DNA from 4 places in the Azospirillum sp. ST 5-10 genome. Region 1 is predicted to be linked to each of the others. Evidence: riboswitches for the same ligand, from Rfam matches in the RefSeq annotation. Region 1 holds a riboswitch; each other region holds the start of a gene.
The links. Region 1 has a riboswitch for cobalamin ahead of ACSBPG_RS19175 (TonB-dependent receptor plug domain-containing protein). Riboswitches for the same ligand answer to the same signal wherever they lie in the genome.
Positions count from the first base shown of each region.

Region 1 (4,723 bases):
GCCACCCGCCGGTCGTGCACCGCCTTCGCCTTTTTCATCTTTTCGGCGTGGCGGCGGTTGACCTCCTCGTCGCTCGCGTCGGTCATCGTCCCTCTCCCTTCGCGGTTCTCGTCATTTCACGGTGATCGGCAGGCCGGCCACCAGGAACAGCACCCGCTCCGCCCGGGCCGCCACCGCCTGGTTGAGGCGCCCGGCGGCGTCGCGGAAGGCGCGGGCCAGCGGGTTGTCGGGAACGATGCCGAGCCCGACCTCGTTGGCGACCATCACCACCCGGCCGTCCACGGCGTCGAGGGCGGCCAGCAGATCGGCGGTCGCCGCACCGACGTCCCGCCCCGCCCCCATCAGGTTGGACACCCACAGGGTCAGGCAGTCGACCAGCACGCAGGCGTCTTCTCCGCCGTGGCGGCGCAGGGTGCCGGGCAGGTCCAGCGGCTCCTCCACCGTGGTCCAGCCGGGCGCCCGCTGCGCCCGGTGGAGACGGATGCGCGCGCGCATCTCCTCGTCCAGCGCCTCGGCGGTGGCGAGATAGATCCAGGGCGGCGGGGCGGCGGTGACCAGCCCCTCGGCATGGCGGCTCTTGCCCGAGCGCGCGCCGCCCAGCACCAGCGTGACCTCGGCGCTCATCGTCCCTCCTCCCTGCGGGTCCAGGGGATCGCCCAGTCGGGCCCGCGCAGCAGGTGGACGCCGAACACCCGTTCGGCGTCGCCGGTGTCGAGCACCGCGTGGGGCGGACCGGACGCCGCCACCGTTCCGTCCTCCAGCAGGCACAGCCGGTCGCAGAAGCGGATCGCCAGCGCCAGGTCGTGCAGCACCACGACGACCGCCATCCCCTCCCGCGACAGCGTCCGCAGCAGCTCCATCACGTGCAGCATGTGGTAGGGGTCGAGGCCGGCCACCGGCTCGTCGGCCAGCAGCACCTCGGGCTGTCCGGCAAGGACCCGGGCCAGCATGACCCGGGCCCGCTCGCCGCCCGACAGGGTGGTGACCGGCCGGCCGGCGAAGGGTGCCGCGCCGCAGCGCTCCAGCGCCGCCGCCACCGCCGCCCGGTCGGCGTCGCTCTCGCCGCCCAGGCCGGCGCGGTGCGGCGCCCGGCCCAGCATCACCACCCGCTCGACCGCCAGCGGCCAATGGGCGCCGGGGTTCTGCTCGAGATAGCCGATGCGCCGCCCGCGCTCCTCGGGCGGCAGGGCGGCGACGTCGCGGCCGTCCAGGCGGACGGCGCCGCCGCCGCGCTCGACCAGGCCGGCCAGGGTGCCCAGCAGCGTCGTCTTGCCGCTGCCGTTCGGGCCGATCAGCCCGACCACCTCGCCCGCCGCCGCGGCGACGCAGACGCCCCGCAGCACCGGCCGGCCGCCGAGCGCGACGCGGACGCCGTCGGCCTCGATGCGCGCCATGCCCTCCCTCCCCCGGTTCCGCCGCGCCTCAGAAGCTGGCCTTGATGCCGGCGTAGAAGGCGCGGCCCGACGAATTGTAGCGCGCCACCTCCTGGTAGTCGGCGTCGAACAGGTTCTCGATGCGGCCGAACGCCGACACCGCCGGGGTCACCGCGTAGCTCGCCTGCAGGTCGACGACGGTGTAGGCGTCGTTGCGGATGTTGGTGTAGGTGCTGTCGAGCTGCTCGCCGACGAAGCGCAGGGTGCCGCCGACCCGCGCCGCGTCGGTCACCTGCCAGACCGCGCCGAGGCTCGCCTGATGGTGCGGCCGGCGCGGCAGCTCGCGGCCGGTGGACAGGTTCTCGGCGCGCAGGAAGGTGTAGGAGGCGGTGAGCCGCAGCGCGTCCGACACCTTAAGGGCGGCGGCGCTCTCGACGCCCCAGGTGCGGGCGTCCTCGATGTTCTGGTAGGTGTCGTCGAAGGCGATCAGGTCGCTGAAGCGGTTCCAGAACACGGTGGCGCTGACCGTCGCCCGCTTGCCCAGGAAGGTCTGCTCGACCCCGGCGTCGGCGCCGACGCTGCTCTCCGGCGACAGGCCGGGGTTGCCGTAGGTCGGGTCGTAGAGCTGGAACAGGGTCGGCGCCTTGCCGGCCGTGCCGATGCTGGCGCGCAGGGTCGTACCGGTTCCGTCGATGGCGTAGGCGGCGGCGGTGCGGACGGTGGTCTTGGGCCCGAACTCCTCGTTGCGGTCGTGGCGGACGCCGAAGGTCAGCGACAGGTCGTCCCACAGCCCCAGGAGGTACTGGCCGTAGACCGCGTTGGTGTCGACGCTGTCGTCGACGCCGACGGTGCGCACGCCGCCGTCCTCGTTGACGATGCGCGCACTCTCCACCTCGTGCAGGGCGCCGACGGTCAGCACGTCGGTGTCGTCGACCTGATAGTTGGCCCGGTACTCCGCGGTCCAGCGGCTGCCGCTGTAGTTGCTGTGGGGGATGTAGCCGCCGGGCTCGTCGAAGGAGCGGTCGGTGGAGGTGCCGGACAGGGTGAACACGTTCTCCAGCCGGCCGTCCAGCAGGAAGACGGTGTTGTCGATCTTGCCGTAGCGCAGCGTCTTCTCCTTGACGTAGGGCGCGTCGCGGCTGGTCTCGTCGTAGTCGCTGCGCAGGTCGAAGATGCCGGCGGCGACGTCCACCGTCCAGGTGTCGGTGAGGTCGGCGCCGACCTTCGCCGTGAGGGCGCGGTTGCGCGCACCGTCCGCCTCGTCCCCGCCCGGGAAGGCGGAGAAGCCGTCGGTGCCGAGGCTCGTGGCGTTGACGGCGTAGCCGAAGCGCTCGGTGCCGCCGCTCGCCCCGGCCGACAGCCGCCAGGTGTTGTGGCTGCCGGCCTCGGCCAGGCCGCTGACCTTCAGCGGCCCGCGCCCGCGCTTGGTGACGACGCTGATGACGCCGCCCATGGCGTCGTTGCCGTAGAGCGCGCTCTGCGGCCCGCGCAGCACCTCGATCCGGTCGATGCCGGTGACGGCGAGGGCGTCGAAGTCGAACTCGCCGTTGGCGTTGGCCGGGTCGTTGACCAGCACGCCGTCGATCAGCACCTGGGTCTGCGCCGATTCGGCGCCGCGCAGGCGCACCGTCGAGGTGGCGCCCATCCCGCCGTTGCGCGACAGGCTGACGCCGGGCACACCCTGCAGCGCGTCGAACAGCTCCGGCTTGCCGCCCTCCTCGATGGACTCGCCGGAGATCACGGTCACCGAGCTGCCCACCTTGTCGGGGGCGGTGGCGAGGCGGGTGGCGCTGACCACCACGTCCGGCACCACCACGGGCTCCGCCACATCCTGGGCGGCGGCGGGAAGGGTGGCGAACAGGGCCGCGACGGAGACGCCGGACAGCCCGGCGGAACGGAAGAGACGAGACGTCATGCGACGGGGCTTTCCCTGACACGGTGTTACACGGTCCAGGGAGGGACCACGCCGCACGCGTGCGCTCGGACGAGATCCGATGCCGCGATCCACCCCCCGGGTGGCGCCACCGCACAACGGACCGCTCAAGCGGCGATTCCCGTCCCACCGGAACACCCCGTCCGACGGTCGCGTGACGCGCTTCGACGGCAGGTCTCCTGGCTCGCGCGTCGCTGCACCCCGGCCGCCTTCCCAGTTTCCCAGTGGCCTGTCTGGCGGGGCGCTCTGCGCTTACAGTTGCGGGGGCAGCCACGGAATCGGCCCCGCCCGGGGCTTCACCGCGTTCCCTTTTCATCCGCTCGCGCGGAAACCGTCGGACGGAGCTTTAGCCCAGGCGGCCGGGCTTGCCAAGAGGCAAGGACGCCGCGGCGCGCCGGCCAAGCCGGTCGTCCGGGCGGCGGCAGCCGCCCCGGCCGCGGCGGCGCAACCGGGCTAGACCATAGGTACATTGAACCCCACGTGATCCTGAAGTGTTGGACAACGGGACGGGAGTATTCCCGGACTATCCACGCCCACGCGGTCCACCCGCAAAGCGGCCGCGACCATCCGACGAGGGATCACCGTGAGACAGACAGCGTCCAAGCGCGTACTGGTGACCGGCGGGGCCGGCTTCCTCGGCTCGCACCTCTGCGAGCGCCTTCTGGCCGAGGGCTGCGAAGTCCTGTGCGTCGACAACTACTTCACGGGCTCTCGGAGCAACGTCGCCCACCTCCTGGACCATCCGCGCTTCGAGACGATGCGCCACGACGTGACGTTCCCGCTCTACGTCGAGGTGGACGAGATCTACAACCTCGCCTGCCCGGCCTCGCCGGTGCACTACCAGCACGACCCGGTGCAGACCACCAAGACCTCGGTGCTCGGCGCCATCAACATGCTGGGACTTGCCAAGCGGCTGAAGGCGCGCATCCTCCAGGCCTCCACCAGCGAGGTCTACGGCGATCCCTTCGTCCATCCGCAGCCGGAGGGCTACTGGGGGCACGTCAACCCGATCGGCCCGCGCGCCTGCTACGACGAGGGCAAGCGCTGCGCCGAGACGCTGTTCTTCGACTACCATCGCCAGCACGGGCTGGAGATCAAGGTGGTGCGGATCTTCAACACCTACGGCCCGCGCATGCACCCCAACGACGGCCGCGTGGTGTCCAACTTCATCATGCAGGCGCTGCGCGGCGAGCCCATCACCATCTACGGCGACGGCTCGCAGACCCGCTCCTTCTGCTACGTCGACGACCTGATCGACGGATTCCTGGCGCTGATGGCCAGCCCGGCGGCGGTGACCGGGCCGATCAACATCGGCAATCCCGGGGAGTTCACCATCCGCGAGCTGGCCGAGACGGTGATCGCCCTCACCGGCTCGCGCTCGCGGCTCGTCCACCGGCCCTTGCCGCGCGACGACCCC
Region 1 is NZ_JBPJSP010000017.1:131,456-136,178, reverse strand. It holds gene cobO (cob(I)yrinic acid a,c-diamide adenosyltransferase) at 1-86, opposite strand, end outside; gene cobU (bifunctional adenosylcobinamide kinase/adenosylcobinamide-phosphate guanylyltransferase) at 112-624, opposite strand; gene ACSBPG_RS19180 (ABC transporter ATP-binding protein) at 621-1,394, opposite strand; gene ACSBPG_RS19175 (TonB-dependent receptor plug domain-containing protein) at 1,423-3,288, opposite strand; cobalamin riboswitch at 3,459-3,657, opposite strand; gene ACSBPG_RS19170 (UDP-glucuronic acid decarboxylase family protein) at 3,890-4,723, shown strand, end outside.

Region 2 (4,723 bases), on a different contig from region 1:
CCAGCGCCGCCGCCGAGCGGGTGTTGCCGACGGCCCGCGCCAGATCCGGCACGGCGGGATCGCGCAGCGTGCACAGGACGGCGTTGCCGGTCGGCAGCCGGGCGCGGGTGATGCCGTGGGCCACCATCTCGCTGTCGCACAGGACGGGCGCGCCGGCCTGCAGCGCGGCCCGGGCGGCGGCCGCCACGTCCGGCGAGAAGGCGAGGTCGGCCGCCACCTCCACCATGCCGCAGGCGTGGATGATGCGCACCGCCACCGGCCGCAGGTCGTCGGGCAGGTGGTCCAGCGCGGCCTCCGCCCGGATGGTGGCGAAGGACTGGCGGTAGATGGCCGCCCCGTCGCGGACGTAGTCGTAGCGCGGCTCAGGCACCGGCGGGCTCCTCCCGGATGAAGGTCTGGGCAAGGTCGGGGGCGAGGCGGGCGAGCGCCGCGTCCGCATCCTCTCCCGGCCGGCGGCGGGCGTCGAAGAGGCGGTCCAGGGCGGCGACGGCGGCGACCGCATCGGCCGGCGCCAGGCCGCGGCGCAACGCCGGGCCGCCGGGGGCGGCGCGCACGCCGAGGTCGTAGCGCCCGTCGCCGGCGGTCAGCGTGACGGTGGCGGGCGCCGGATGGGCGCAGCCCTTCCCGCAACCCGCGAGGTGGGCGACGGCGCCGGCCGCCAGCAGCGCCGGCGCGGTCCGGGCCAGCGCCAGGGCGTCGGCGTGGGTGTCGGTGGTGCCGGCGTCGCAGCCCGCGGCGCCGCTGCACGCGCTCACCCGCAGGCGCGGGTCGCCGTCGTCGAGGACGGCGCCAAGGCGCCTTGCAGGGTCGGCCGCGGCGGCGCCGACTCCGGGCAGCAGGAGCGCCCGCCAGGGGGTGAGGCGCAGCTCGCCGGTCCCATGGGCTTCGGCCAGTCCCGCCAGCGCGTCGAGGGCGGCGGCCGTCAGCCGCCCGAAGGGGAAGGCCACGCCCAGCCAGCCGGGACGCGCGCCGAGCGCCGCGCGGGCCGGGCGCACCGGCGGCGCCGGGTCGTCGAGCGGGGCGAGGCCGGCGACGCGGGTCCGCAGCCCGGCCGCTCCGCACGCCGCCACCAGCCCGGCCATGCGCCGCGGCGGTTCCGCCAGGGCGGAGCGCAGCTCCAGGAAGGCCGTGGCGGCGGCGGCCGCGGTCGCCACCAGGGCGTCGGGCGCGCACAGGCCGAGCGGCACGGCGTCGGCCAGGGCGCCGCCGGCCGCCACCCGGAAGCGCGCGCCGTCCGGCGTCGCGACGGCGTCGAAGCGCAGGTCGGCGCGGCTGTCGGCGAGGTGGGCGCGGCCGCCGCCGTCGATCACGAAGCCGAACTTGGGCGGCAGGCGGTGCAGGCCGGCATCGGCCGCCAGGCGCGCGTCCAGCGCCAGCGCCAGCGGCCGCACGTCGAGCAGCGCCTGCCCGTCGATGCCGGCGGCGGGGGCGGACAGGACGTTGCGCACCGCCTCGCTGGCCGCATCCGCCGCCACCAGGCCGAGGGCCCCGAGGACCTCCGTCACCGCCGGCATGGACGCCGTCCGCACGCCGCGGATCTGCAGGTTGCCGCGGTGGCTGAGCTCCAGCAGGCCGTTGCCGTGGCCGGCCGCGAGGGCGGCGACGCGCCGCGCGGCGGCGGCGGGCAGCGCGCCGGCCGGCACCCGCAGGCGCACCAGCAGCCCGTCGCCCACCGCCATGGGCGCCAGCACGCCGGGACAGGCGCCGCGCCGTCGCGGCCGGGACGCCGCGGTCGGGCCGGTCATGACGATCTCTCCCCTCTCCTTGGACAGCCGCATGGATCAGCCGGCGAGCGCCGCCTCCACCGCCGCGCGGTCCAGCCCGGTCTCGCCGATCACCACGAGCCGGCCGACGCGCGGCTCGCCCGGCGTCCACAGCCGGTCGAAATGGGCCTGCACGCGGACGCCCACCCCCTGCACCAGCAGCCGCATGGGCTTGCCCGGCACGTCGACGAAGCCTTTCAGGCGCAGCACGCCGTGGGCGGCGGCGATGCCGCGCAGGCGCTCCGTCAGCGCCTCCGGATCGGCCTGCGGCGCCAGCTCGACGACGAAGCTGGTGAAGTCGTCGTGGTCGTGCTCGTCGGCGCCGTCGTGATGGCTGGGGCGGCGCGCCAGGTCGTCCTCCGCCGCCGCGGCCAGCCCCAGCAGGACGCGCGGGTCGGCGCGGCCGCCGGCGGTGCGCACCAGCTTGGCTTCGCGCGGCAGGGCGGCGCGGATCAGCGCCTCCACCCGGTCCAGCCCGGCCTCGTCGACCAGGTCGGTCTTGTTGACGACGATCAGGTCGGCACAGAGGAGCTGGTCCTCGAACACCTCCTCGATCGGCGTCTCGTGGTCGACGGTGCCCGCCTCCCGGCGCTGCGCCGCCAGCGCCGCCGGGTCGGGGGCGAAGCGGCCCTCGGCGGCGGCGGCCGCGTCGACCACGGCGACCACCCCGTCGACGGTGACCCGCGTCCGCACCGCCGGCCAGTTGAAGGCCTTGACCAGCGGCTTGGGCAGGGCCAGCCCGGACGTCTCGATCAGGATGTGCTCGGGCGGGGCGGGGCGGGCCAGCAGCGCCTCGATGGCCGGCACGAAGTCGTCGGCGACGGTGCAGCACAGGCAGCCGTTGGCCAGCTCGATCACGTCGTCGTCGCGGCAGCCCTCGACGCCGCAGGCGCGCAGGATCTCACCGTCGACGCCGACGTCGCCGAACTCGTTGACGATGAGCGCCAGCCGGCGCCCGTTCGCCTGCTCCAGCAGGCTGCGGATCAGGGTGGTCTTGCCGGCGCCGAGGAAGCCGGTGACGACGGTGGCGGGGACCTTCGCGCGAAGGGCAGCGGTCATGGGAGGCGTCTCCGGCGGGAGGAACGGTCGGCGCCGGCCGGCCACCGGCGCGCGGCGGACGGCGCCGCGCCCGCGGTCGGGTCCGCGGGCACGGCGGCCGGGAAGGGCCGCCCGACCATGGTCGGGGGGTCAGCGACGGGGAAGGGGCGCGGACGGCTGCCCGCCGGACGGCGGGAAGGCGCCCGGCGGTTCGGCTCCCGCCGCGGCGGCAGCGGGTCCGGTCGGGCGCACGGCAAGGGGCCTGCCGGCGAAAGCGGCGACACACGGCATGGGTCAACGTCCTCTCTCCGCCCACCCGGCGGGTTGGATTGATCGGACGATGGCAGGTTTCCTGGCTCGCGGGTCGCCGCCCGCCCCCCGACCTTCCCAGCCCCGCAGGGGGCCAGTGGTTTCGTGGAGGGTGGGCTCGCCGCTCACAGTTGCGGGGGCAGCCTCGGCTTCGGACGTCGCCGTCCTCACCGCGTTCCCTTTTACCCCCCGGACCCGACGGTTCGGGGGCACCATCGCCGCCACCATCGCAGGCCCCGCGGCGGATTGCAAGAGCCGGCGGAGCGGCCGGCAGGGTCACCGCACTTGAATTTGGCTCTTGTGGCGGACGCTGGAATTCTCCCTCTCCCGGGGCGGGGGAGGGCAAAACAACCAAATGCGATCACCCTGCCCGGCCGCTCCCGGCGGCCGCCCCGCCGTCACGCCAGCGGGCCGGTCTGGAACAGGGACACGCGCACGCCGCCGTGCGACGCCGTGACGGCCGGCGGCGCGAAGGGCAGGCCCGACGCCTTGGCGAGCGACGGCTCGCTCGTCACCAGCCCCACCCTCCAGCCGGAGAACCGGGACAGGAGCGTCTGCCCGAGGGCGTGGTAGAGGGCGTGCAGGGGCTTCTTGTCGCCGATGCGGGTGCCGTAGGGCGGGTTGACGATGACGAGGCCGGGCGGCCCCTCCGGCGGGACGAGGTCGCTGACCGCGTGCTGGCGGAACTCCGTCAGCCCGGCGACGCCGGCCCGCTCCGCGTTGGCCCGGCTCATGGCGATCGCGCCGGCGTCGCGGTCGCTGCCGTGGAAGCGGACGGCCGGGACGGTCCCGGCCGCGGCGCCGGCGCCGGTGCCGCGCAGGCGCTGCCAAGCCGCCGCGTCGAAGGTCGCGAGCCGTTCGAAGGCGAAGCGCCGCGACCGGCCGGGGGCGAGGCCGGCGGCGATCTCGGCCGCCTCGATGACGAAGGTCCCCGACCCGCACATCGGGTCGACGACGGGCTCGCCGCCGTCGTAGCCGCACTGGCGCAGGAACAGCGACGCCAGGGTCTCCCGCATCGGCGCCTTGTGCACGGCCTCCTTGTGGTTGCGCTTGTGCAGGGACTCGCCCGACGTGTCGACGCTGATGGTGCACAGGTCGTCGTCGATGCGCGCCTTGATGCTGACGTCGGCGTCGGGCGCAACCGGGGCGCCGAGTTCCTCGTGGATCGCCCGTTCGATGCGCTGCGCCGCCGCCCCGGCGTGGTAGATGCGGGACCCCTTGCAGGCCGCCTCGACGCGCACCGGCACGTCGGGCCGCAGCACGTCGCCCCACGCCAGGCGGCGCGCCCGCTTGTCGAGCTGGGCGAGATGGAAGGCCCGGAAGGCGCCGATGCGGGCGAGGACGCGGGTGGCGCCGCGGACCTCGAGGTTCGCCCGCCAGACCTCCGGCCAGCCGCCGCGGACCGTCACGCCGCCCTTGACCGGCGTGGGCTCGGCGAACCCCTTCGCCCGCAGTTCGTCGCAGAGCACGGCCTCCAGGCCCGGCGAGGTCACCACGAAGATCTCGAAACCGTCGTCTGTGTTCATCCCGCCTACATAGCGCGCCGGCGGGGCGTCATCGACATCTTTCTCCGGCGGCCGACCGGCCGTCCCGGACCCGTCGCCGGCGGGGTG
Region 2 is NZ_JBPJSP010000002.1:411,096-415,818, forward strand. It holds gene ACSBPG_RS04230 (precorrin-8X methylmutase) at 1-370, opposite strand, end outside; gene cobG (precorrin-3B synthase) at 363-1,745, opposite strand; gene cobW (cobalamin biosynthesis protein CobW) at 1,782-2,822, opposite strand; cobalamin riboswitch at 3,127-3,342, opposite strand; gene ACSBPG_RS04245 (THUMP domain-containing class I SAM-dependent RNA methyltransferase) at 3,509-4,636, opposite strand.
Region 2: it holds a riboswitch for cobalamin, as region 1 does, so the genes downstream of both, cobW (cobalamin biosynthesis protein CobW) here and ACSBPG_RS19175 (TonB-dependent receptor plug domain-containing protein) in region 1, are expected to answer to the same signal.

Region 3 (4,723 bases), on a different contig from region 1:
CGCACCAGCCGGAAGCGGAAGGCGCCGGCGGCGGCGAGCGGGTCGGCCTCCTCCGCTCCCCAGGCGGCGGCGATGCGCGCCCGCACCGCGGCCGGGGCCAGCCGCCGGTAGTCGACGAGGCTCAGCGCCGCGGCGGGCGGCGCCCCGGTGAGCGCGCGCATCAGCGACGCGCCGTCCGCCGGGACGGCGTCGACGGCGTAGCCCGCCCCCGCCAGCGCGCCGAGGATGGCGAGCACGCTCTCCGGCGTGTCGAGGCCGACCGCCCGGCCGACACCGCCGCCGCCCAGGCCGCCGCTGGGATAGTCGGAGAGGACCAGCGCCACCCGCCGTTCCGCGCGCGGCGTCCGTCCCAGGCGCACCCAGGCGGCGGCGCGGTCGGCCGCCGCGGCGACGCGGTCCGCCACCGGGCGGCTGGCGATCTCGGCGTACTGCAGCGCCGGGTCCGCGGTCCGCGGGGCCTTGAAGGCGACGGCGCCGGCGAGGATGCGGCCGTCCATCTCCGGCAGCACGACGTTCATGGCGAGGTCGGCCGGGCCGAGGCCGCGGGAGGAGGCGCGCCACGCCTCCTCGCCGCCGGTGGACAGCACCACCTGCAGGACGGGCACCCCGGCGGCGTCGAGAGGCGAGCCGTCCTGCTCCGGCAGCCGGGCCGAGAAGCCGGTGGCGTTCACCACCACCGCCGGCGCCAGCGCCCGCAGGGTGCGGCGCATCCAGGCGGCGGCGTCCGGCTCCTTCAGGCTGGACACGTGGAAGAGACGGGGGGCCAGGCCGCGCGCGGCGAGCGCGTCGGCCAGGGCGTGCAGGGGGGCGAGGTCGCCGGCCTGGAGATAGGCCCGGTAGCACACCAGCGCCGCCGCCGGCGCCGCCGCGTCGACGGCGCCGCGCCAGCCGTCGTAGGCGCCGAAGCGCGGCACCGGCGCCGGCTCCGCGAAGGCCAGCGGGCGGCCGGCCAGGGTGGCGGCGCAGGCCAGCAGGCCGGCCATGTTGGCCGGCCCGCCCTCGGCGAAGTAGCGGTGGAGGCGCCGGGACTCGGCGGCGGGCAGGGTGCCGTAGCCCTCCAGGCCGGGGTCGGGCCGGGCGTCGCCGGGCAGCACGGCCAGCGGCACCCCGGCCTCGCGGCAGGCGGCGGCGACCGCCTCCAGGCCGTAGCGCCAGTAGCCGGCGCCGCCCATCAGGCGCAGCACCACCAGCCGGGCCGCGCGGATCACCCGGTCGACGTAGAGGTCGACCGACAGGGGATGGCCGAGCTCCCCCAGGTTGGCGAGGCGCAGCGAGGGCAGCCGGTCGCGCCCGGCGGTCCAGGCCGCGGCCAGGGCGCCGAGGTCGCTGTCGGAGAACGAGAGGACCACCAGGTCCGCCGGCGCGTGGCCGAGATCGACGGCCTGCGGCCCGGCGTCCAGGTCCTCCTGGCGCGCGGCGAGCAGATGCATGGCTCAGCCGGCGGCGCTGGCGGGGGGGTTCGGGACGGCCGGGGGAACGGCCGGGGGAACGGCCGACGGATCGGCGGCGGGCGGCATCGCGGGCTCCTTGTCTCCGCCACACCCGGCGGGCTGGATCGATCGGCGATGGCAGGTTTCCTGGCTCGCGGGTCGTCGCCCGCCCTCCGGCCTTCCCGGCCGCTTCCGGCCAGTGGCGTCGTCGAGAGGGGGGCTCGCCGCTCACAGTTGCGGGGGCAGCCGCGGATTCGGTCGGGCCGACCTCACCGCGTTCCCTGTTCCTCCGGACCGGCCGGTCCGCAGGCACCATCGCCGCCATCTATGCCGCACCCCCGGCGAATTGCAAGCGCGCCGGCGCCGCCCTCCTCAGGGCGGCGGATCGCCGTCCCCGCCGCCGCCGCTTGCGGCGGGCGATGCCGCGCCGGGACCCGGGGAGCGCCGCAGCCGCACGGTGTAGGTGAAACGGTCCGCCGGCAGCACGCTGATGGCGATCTCGATCACCCGCTCCTGCGGGTCCAGGTAGCGCCTGGTCAGCTCCAGGCCCCGCGCCCCCGGCTCGACGCCGAGATGGGCGGCGACGGCGGCGGGCACGCCGACCGCCCGGATCTCCTGCCGGATCTCCTCGACGCAGACGCCGAAGCGCTCCTCGATCAGGTCGCAGACCAGCCCGGGATAGCGCCGGACGACCCGGCGGATGTCGGCGTAGGCGCTGTCGACGTACACGTCGGTCCAGCAGACCGCCAGGTCGGTCGCCGGCTCCAGGCGGCGCTGCGCGATGTGCAGCCAATGACGGCCGGGGCGCCCGTCCAGGCGGGCCGCCAGCGCCTCGTCGGCCACCACGTCCTCGATCCGCTCGACGGCGCGCCTCGCGTCGCCGGCGAACTGCATGATGTCGTCGATGGGGGTCACCGTCTGCCGGAAATGGGTGCCGGCGCGCACCGCCTCCACCCGGGTGCCGAGACCGCGGTGGCGGGACACGAGGCCCAGTTCCTCGAGATGGTCGAGGGCCGCCCGCACCGTCGCCCGGCTGACCCCGTGCTGCTGCGCCAGCTCCACCTCGCCGGGCAGCAGCGAGCCGACCGGCCACTGGCCGGAGCGGATGGCCTGAACCAGCACCTGGGCTAGCGCCGCATACCGAGTCTTCATCCCAACACCCCGCCATCGCCGGTCCACGCCATGGAAAACATGCTTGACAAGCCCATCATACGTCCCCCTAATTGTCCGAACAAGTGAAGTTGTACGGACAACTGGCGGCGCCGGGGCCGGAGCCGCCCACCGGGAGGGAAGAGATGTCCGGAAGCCACTCCGACACCGCTGCGCACGAGGCGGCCGACAGCGCCGACCGTTTCGATTTCGGTGCGCGCGTGCGCGATCTCGCGGTCTGGCAGCGGGTCGGGCTGTTCTGGTGCGCCATCGCCTACACCGTGTTCCACCTGGTGGTGCTGAACTTCGTAGCACTCGACGAATGGCTGTTCCGGGCCGTCCATGTCAACGCCGGCGCCGGCATCGCCTTCCTGCTCTACGCCACCTGGAGCGGCGAACGCCGCCGCGGCATCCCGGCGCGGGACGGGCTGGCGGCGCTGGCGGCGCTGGGCTGCACCGCCTACATCGCGGTCGAGCTCGACGCGCTGATCATGCGCACCGGCGTGATCACCACGCCGGCCGACTTCGCGGTCGGCTTCGTCGGCACCCTGCTGACGATCGAGTTCGCGCGGCGCACCGCCGGGCTGGTGCTGCCGCTCCTGGCGGCGGTCTTCATCGCCTACGCCTTCGCCGGCCCCGTCATGCCCGGGGTGCTCCATCACAGGGGCTTCGAGGCCAGCCATTTCTTCTCCTTCATCTACAGCCAGGAAGGGATCTTCGGCATCACCACGGCGGCGTCCTCGCAGTACATCGTGCTGTTCGTCGCCTTCGCGGTGTTCCTGCAGCTGTCCGGGGCCGGCGCCTACTTCATGGACCTGTCCTTCGCCCTGTTCGGCTGGATGCGCGGCGGGCCGGCGAAGGTGGCCGTCGTCTCCGGCGTCCTGTTCGGGACCGTCAGCGGCAGTTCGGTGGCCAACGTGGTCGCCAGCGGCGCCTTCACCATCCCGATGATGCGGCGGGTCGGCTATCCCCGCGCCTCGGCCGCGGCGATCGAGGCCACCTCGTCGACCGGCGGCCAGATCACGCCGCCGATCATGGGGGCCGGCGCCTTCATCATGGCCGAGGTCACCGGCATCCCCTACGCCGACATCGCGCTCGCCGCGGTCCTTCCCTGCCTGCTGTTCTACGTCGCCAACTTCGCCCATGTCGACCTGGAGGCGCTGCGCCACGGCATCCGCGGCCTGCCGCGCGCCGAGCTGCCGGCGTTGCGGCCGCTGCTGCGCCGGACGCTGCTGCTGTTCCCGCTGGCGGTCCTCCTGGTCCTGCTGGTCGCCGGCTACTCGGTGGTGGCGGCCGGCACCTGGGGCATCGCCGCGTCCGTCCTGGTGATGCTGCTGTCGCGCCTGGACCTGCACCCGAACCTCCTGGCGGCCCCGCTCGCCCTCCTCGCCGCCCTGTGCGCCGCCGGCCTGCCGGTCAACGCGGTGGCAGGGCTGTCGCTCGGCGGCGGCGCGGCGCTGCTGCTCGGCGCGGCGGCGGCGCGGGCCGGCACGGCGGCGCTCGGGCCGGCCCTGCGCGGGATGGCCGGCGACGTGCTCGACGCGCTCGACCGCACGGCCCGGCAGTCCTTCCAACTCGTCGCCGTGTGCGCCTGCGCCGGCATCATCGTCGGCGTGCTCGGGCTGACCGGCCTGGGCGGACGCTTCTCCGCCCTGATCCTGGCGGTCGCCGGCGACAGCCAGCTGCTGGCGCTCGCCTTCGCCATGGTCATCGCCCTCGTCCTCGGCATGGGGATGCCGACGACCGCCGCCTACGCCATCGCCGCGTCGGTGGTGGCACCGGGGCTGCAGCGTGTCGGCGTCGACCCCCTGGCGGCGCACATGTTCATCTTCTACTTCGCCGTCATCTCCGCGATCACCCCGCCGGTGGCGCTCGCCTCCTTCGCCGCGGCGGCCCTGGCGCAGAGCAATCCGTGGGTGACCGCCTTCCGCTCGGTGCGCTACGGGCTGGCGGCGTTCATCGTGCCGTTCCTGTTCTTCTACCATCCCGAGATCCTGTTCCGGGGCGACGGCCTCGCCATCCTGCAGGTCGGCCTGACCGCCACCTTGGGCGTGCTGCTGCTGGCCTTCGCCAGCGAAGGCTGGCTGTTCGGCGTCCTCGGGCCGCTGCCGCGCGTCCTGCTGGCGGCGGCCGCCTTCCTGCTC
Region 3 is NZ_JBPJSP010000003.1:349,705-354,427, forward strand. It holds gene cobN (cobaltochelatase subunit CobN) at 1-1,430, opposite strand, end outside; cobalamin riboswitch at 1,551-1,762, opposite strand; gene ACSBPG_RS05920 (GntR family transcriptional regulator) at 1,803-2,582, opposite strand; gene ACSBPG_RS05925 (TRAP transporter permease) at 2,726-4,723, shown strand, end outside.
Region 3: it holds a riboswitch for cobalamin, as region 1 does, so the genes downstream of both, cobN (cobaltochelatase subunit CobN) here and ACSBPG_RS19175 (TonB-dependent receptor plug domain-containing protein) in region 1, are expected to answer to the same signal.

Region 4 (4,723 bases), on a different contig from region 1:
TCCAGGCGGCGATGTCGGAGCCCGCTCCGGGCAGCGCCCCGACCAGCGTGCCGATGCCGCTGCCCCGCAGCACCCCCAGCCGGTGCCGCCACAGGTGCGGGACGGTGCTGCGGGTGATCGGCCCGATCGTCGAGGGGGCCGGATCGGCGTGGGGATCGGCCAGCGCGCCGCGCAGCAGCTCGGAGATCGCGAACATGCCGATCAGCACCGGGATGAGGCCGAGCCCGCCCAGCAGGTTGGTGATGCCGAAGGTGAAGCGCGGCGCGCCCGACACCGGGTCCATGCCGACCATGGCGAACGCCAGGCCGAGCAGCAGCGACGCCAGCCCCTTGAGGAGCGACGGGCCGGCGACGAAGGTGGCGCAGCTCAGGCCGAGCACCGCCAGCCAGAAATACTCCACGCTGCTGAAGGACAGCGCGATGTCAGCCAGCCAGGGGGCGGCCAGCACCAGGACGGCGGCGCTGATCAGGCCGCCCAGGGCCGACGCGAACAGGCCCGCCCCCAGGGCGAGCGCCGCGTCGCCGGAGCGGGTGAGGCCGTAGGCGTCGTCGGTGTAGGCCGCCGACGCCGGGGTGCCGGGCATCCGCATCAGGGCGCCGGGAATGTCGCCGGCGAAGATCGCCATGGCCGACGCGGTGATGATCGAGGCCACCGCCGGGATCGGCTCCATGAAGATGACGATCGGCACCAGCAGCGCCGACGCCATCAGCGCGGTCAGCCCCGGAATGGCGCCGAGCACCAGGCCGTACAGCGCCGCCCCGGCGATGACGAGGAAGAGGTTGAGGTCGGCCAGCCGGCCGATCACGTCCTGGACGATCACCATATCAGCCATCCCGACACGCTCTGGAGGGGCCCCCACGGCAGGGGCACGTGGAGGACCGAGGCGAAGACGACGGTCAGCGCGGCGGCCGACGCCACGCCGACCGCCAGGGCGGCCGGCGGCCGCATGCCGGCGACGACGAACAGGGCGAGCAGGATCAGCGTCGCCGTCAGCAGGAAGCCCAGCGCGTCGACCAGCAGGACGTAGGCGGCGATGGCGGCGAGCAGCGCCGCGAAGCGCCACCGCCCGCGCGGGTTGGCCGCCCAGTCCGGCCATTGCCACAGCGGCGCCGTGCGCACCGTCCTGAGCGCGGTCAGGACGATGCCGCCGCCGACGAGCATCATGGCGGTGCCGATCAGCGACGGAACGAACCCGGGGCCGTATGCGAGATGGCGCGGCGGCGTCAGCGTCGCGGCGTAGGCGGCGACGAAGGCGCCGGCCGCGAGGAAGAAAAGGCCGACGAAGACGTCGTGGACTTTCATGAAGGGCACTCGTTCTGGGCATCGGCCGCGCGCGGCGGCCGACGCGGTTTTGCCGTGGCGCAGGCGCGTCCGGGCCGGCTCACTTGCCGTAGCCGAGCGCCTTCATGACGCGGTCGGTGTCCGTCTCGTGCTGGCGCATGAGCGCGTCGAGCCGTGCGCCGTCCAGCCATTTCACGCCGAAGTTCGCCTTGCGCATCGCCTCGCGGAAGCCGTCGCTGGCCACCGCCTTGCGGATCGCCTCCTCCCAGGCCGCCCGGGCGTCGTCGGGCAGGCCGGCCGGGCCGCCGATGGCGCGCCACGTGCCGCCGTCGATCGTCCTGCCGATGGCCTCCGTCGTCGTCGGCACGTCCTCGAATCCCGGCACCGGCGTCGGGCTGAGCACCGCCAGCGGGCGCACGCGCCCGGCCTTGATGAGCGCCGCCGCCTCCGGCAGCGAGGCGGTCTGGAAGTCGACGCCGCCGGACGCCAGCTCGGTCAGCCCGGTCGCCGCGCCCTGGCCGGGAATCCACGCCACCTTGTCCACGGCGATGCCGTAGTCGAGCATCATGCCGGCGACCGGAACGTCCCAGACGCTGCCGCAGCCGCCGCTGCAATGGACCTTGTAGCGGCCGGGATCCGCCTTGACCGCGTCGAGCGCCGACGCGAGGTCGCGGAAGGGCGAGTCGGCACCGACCAGGAGGGCGGAGGAATCGCCGTTGAAGTTGGCGATCGGCGTGAAGTCCTGGCGGGTGAAGTCCGCCAGCCCCATCGCCTTGTAGCCGGCGTAGGGGAACAGCAGGCCGACCGTGTAGCCGTCCGGCTCGGCGCGGCGGATGGACGTCAGGCCGACCACCCCGCCGCCCTGGCCCTGGTTGACGATGGTGACGGGCTGGCCGAACGCCTTCTCCACCTCGCGGGCGAGGATGCGCGTCGTGGTGTCGCCGCCGCCGCCGGCGGCGGCCGGGACGATGATCGTCAGCGGCCGCTCCGGGAACGCCGCGTCCGCCGCGGCCGGCGCCAGCAGCAGGCCCGCAAGGGTGGCCAGGATCGTCGATCGGATGGGCATGGTTTCCTCCGCCTTTTCAGCTTTCCCGACATTGGACTATCGGCTGCGCGCCGAAATGTCAATCCCACGATGCGGTCGCGTTTGGCGCACGAATGGCGGCTCTACCGACATGAAGCAAGTCAATTCAATCCCGCATTGTGGTACAGAACGCCGAACGGAGGGGATCGGGCACGACGCGAGGCCGGCCGCCCGCGGACGGGCGGCCGGCCGGCGGATCACGCCGGGTGTCGGACCCAGCGGCGGTAGAGGGCGCCGGTGGAGACGCCGAGGCACAGCCAGAACAGCAGGCTGGTGACGGTCGCGGTGACGATGAAGCGGTGGACGAGCGCCGCCGGCGCCACGGTCGCATGCTCCGCCGGCTGCGGGGCGCCGACCAGGTGGGGCAGGACGATCGCCGCCACGGCGACGGCCGCCCACAGGGGGCGGCGGGCGAAGGCCAGCAGCCACAGGCCGCCACCGGTCAGGAGGGCGGTGGCGCACCACCAGACCTGACGGTCGAGGAGCGGCGCGGCCGCGGTGCCGGGCACCTCGGGCGGCAGGCCGAGCCCCGGGGCGAGCGTGAAGGTGGCGAAGCCGGCGAGGCCCCAGAACGCGCCGCTGCGCCAGGTCACGGCGCCGCCGGCGACGGCATAGCCCGCCACCAGGAGCAGGGCGAAGGCGACGCCGGTCAGGACGTTGGCCAGACCGGTGAACGCCGTCCGCTCGACGCCGTCCGCCGGTTCCCAGGCCTCGCCGCCGTGGTCGTGCGCGGGGGCCCCGGCGGCGTGCTCGTGGGCGGCGGGCCCGGCCGCCTCGGCCGCCGCTTCGAAGGTTTCGGCTTCCAGGATGATGGGAACCGCGCCGACCTGGTGGGCCGCCGTGACCAGCAGGCCGGACAGGACGCCGGCGCACAGCGCCACGAAGAAGAGCTTTCGGAACTGGCTCATGACCGGCTCCTCAATGGCAGGGGAACGCGTTGGCGTGACGCGTGTCGTGGGCCGCGTTGTGGACCGCGTCGATGTGCGAGAACCCCACGCCCCACAGCAGGAGCAGCCCGAGACCGGCCGCCGCCGCCGCGGGAAGGAGGGCGCCGCGCCCGGCCGCTGAAGCATGGGTCGCCGAAGCGTGGGCCGCCGAAGCGTGCGGTGCCGTGCCGGGAATGGATTGGGTCTGCATGGAAGTCGCCTCCGTCAGAATGGATCAGGACGAAGACGGGAAACCCGTGCGGATCGGTGGCGTCCGGCTCGCGGTGCGTCGCGTGACGCGGTGCCGCCGGCGCGCCCTGTCGATCACCGCCGTTGGGACACCCCGCCCTGCGTGCCGGTTCGAACAAACGATGGCAGGTCTCCTGGCTCGCGGGTCGCCGCCGGTCGCCGACCTTCCCGGTTGCCCAGTGGTCGTGATGTGGCGACAGGCTCACCGCTCACAGTTGCGGGGGCAGCCACGGACTTGGCCCCTCGCGCTCGGGCCGCACCGTGTTCCCTATTAATCCCCTGGCCAGACGGCGTCGGGGAACCATCGCCGCCGACTGTAAGCGTGGCCGCGGAGCGCGTCAACGCGCGACGGACGGGGCGTTGCCGGTGCCTGCCGGGCCGCCGCCGCGCCCGGCTACAGCGTCCCGCGCCGTTCGCGCAGCTCCGCCGGGACGGCGTTGCGCCGCGGGTGCCACAGGCCGCGCTCCCGCGCCTCGTCCAGCCGGTCGAGGATGTGGCGGGCGGCCGCCGGGTTGGCCTCGGCGAGGAAGCGCCACACCGCGGGGTCGGCGACGTAGGCGCCGTGCAGCAGGTCGAAATGGTGGTCGCGCACCGCCCGCGTCGTCGCCGCGAAGGCGAACAGGGTGTCCACGGTCACCGCCATCTCGGCGGCGCCGCGGTGGCCGTGGCGCATCATGCCGGCGATCCAGCGCGGGTTGGCGGCGCGGCCGCGCAGGGTGCGGGCGATCTCCTCGCCCAGGGTGCGCACGGCGACCCGCTCCGGCTCGGCGCTGTCGAGGTGGTAGAGCGCGGGGTCGGCGCCGTCGAGCGCGGCCGCCGCCGCGAAGCCGCCCTCGAACTGGTAGTAGTCGTCCTGCGACAGCACGTCGTTCTCGCGCTGGTCCTGGTGGTGGACGAGGGCGTCGGCGGCGCCGACCCGGCGGCGGAACAGGCCCGGCAGGGCCACGCCGTCGAGCCCGGGACCGTAGGCGTGGCAGCCGCCCTCCAGGTAGGCCGTGCCGAAGGAGGCGCGGTCGCTCCAGTCGCCCCGCGCGACCATGTCCGACAGCGCGGTGCCGTAGCCGCCGGGCGGCGCGCCGAAGACCCGCGCGGTGGCCCGGCGCCGGGCCGTGCCGGCGTCCAGCCCGGCGGTCGCGAGGTCGGCCGCGTCGCGCCGCGCCGCGGCGGCCAGCGGGTTGACGTC
Region 4 is NZ_JBPJSP010000003.1:343,547-348,269, forward strand. It holds gene ACSBPG_RS05890 (tripartite tricarboxylate transporter permease) at 1-823, opposite strand, end outside; gene ACSBPG_RS05895 (tripartite tricarboxylate transporter TctB family protein) at 817-1,302, opposite strand; gene ACSBPG_RS05900 (tripartite tricarboxylate transporter substrate binding protein) at 1,382-2,347, opposite strand; gene ACSBPG_RS05905 (CbtA family protein) at 2,563-3,273, opposite strand; gene ACSBPG_RS05910 (CbtB domain-containing protein) at 3,284-3,502, opposite strand; cobalamin riboswitch at 3,648-3,860, opposite strand; gene cobN (cobaltochelatase subunit CobN) at 3,935-4,723, opposite strand, start outside.
Region 4: it holds a riboswitch for cobalamin, as region 1 does, so the genes downstream of both, ACSBPG_RS05910 (CbtB domain-containing protein) here and ACSBPG_RS19175 (TonB-dependent receptor plug domain-containing protein) in region 1, are expected to answer to the same signal.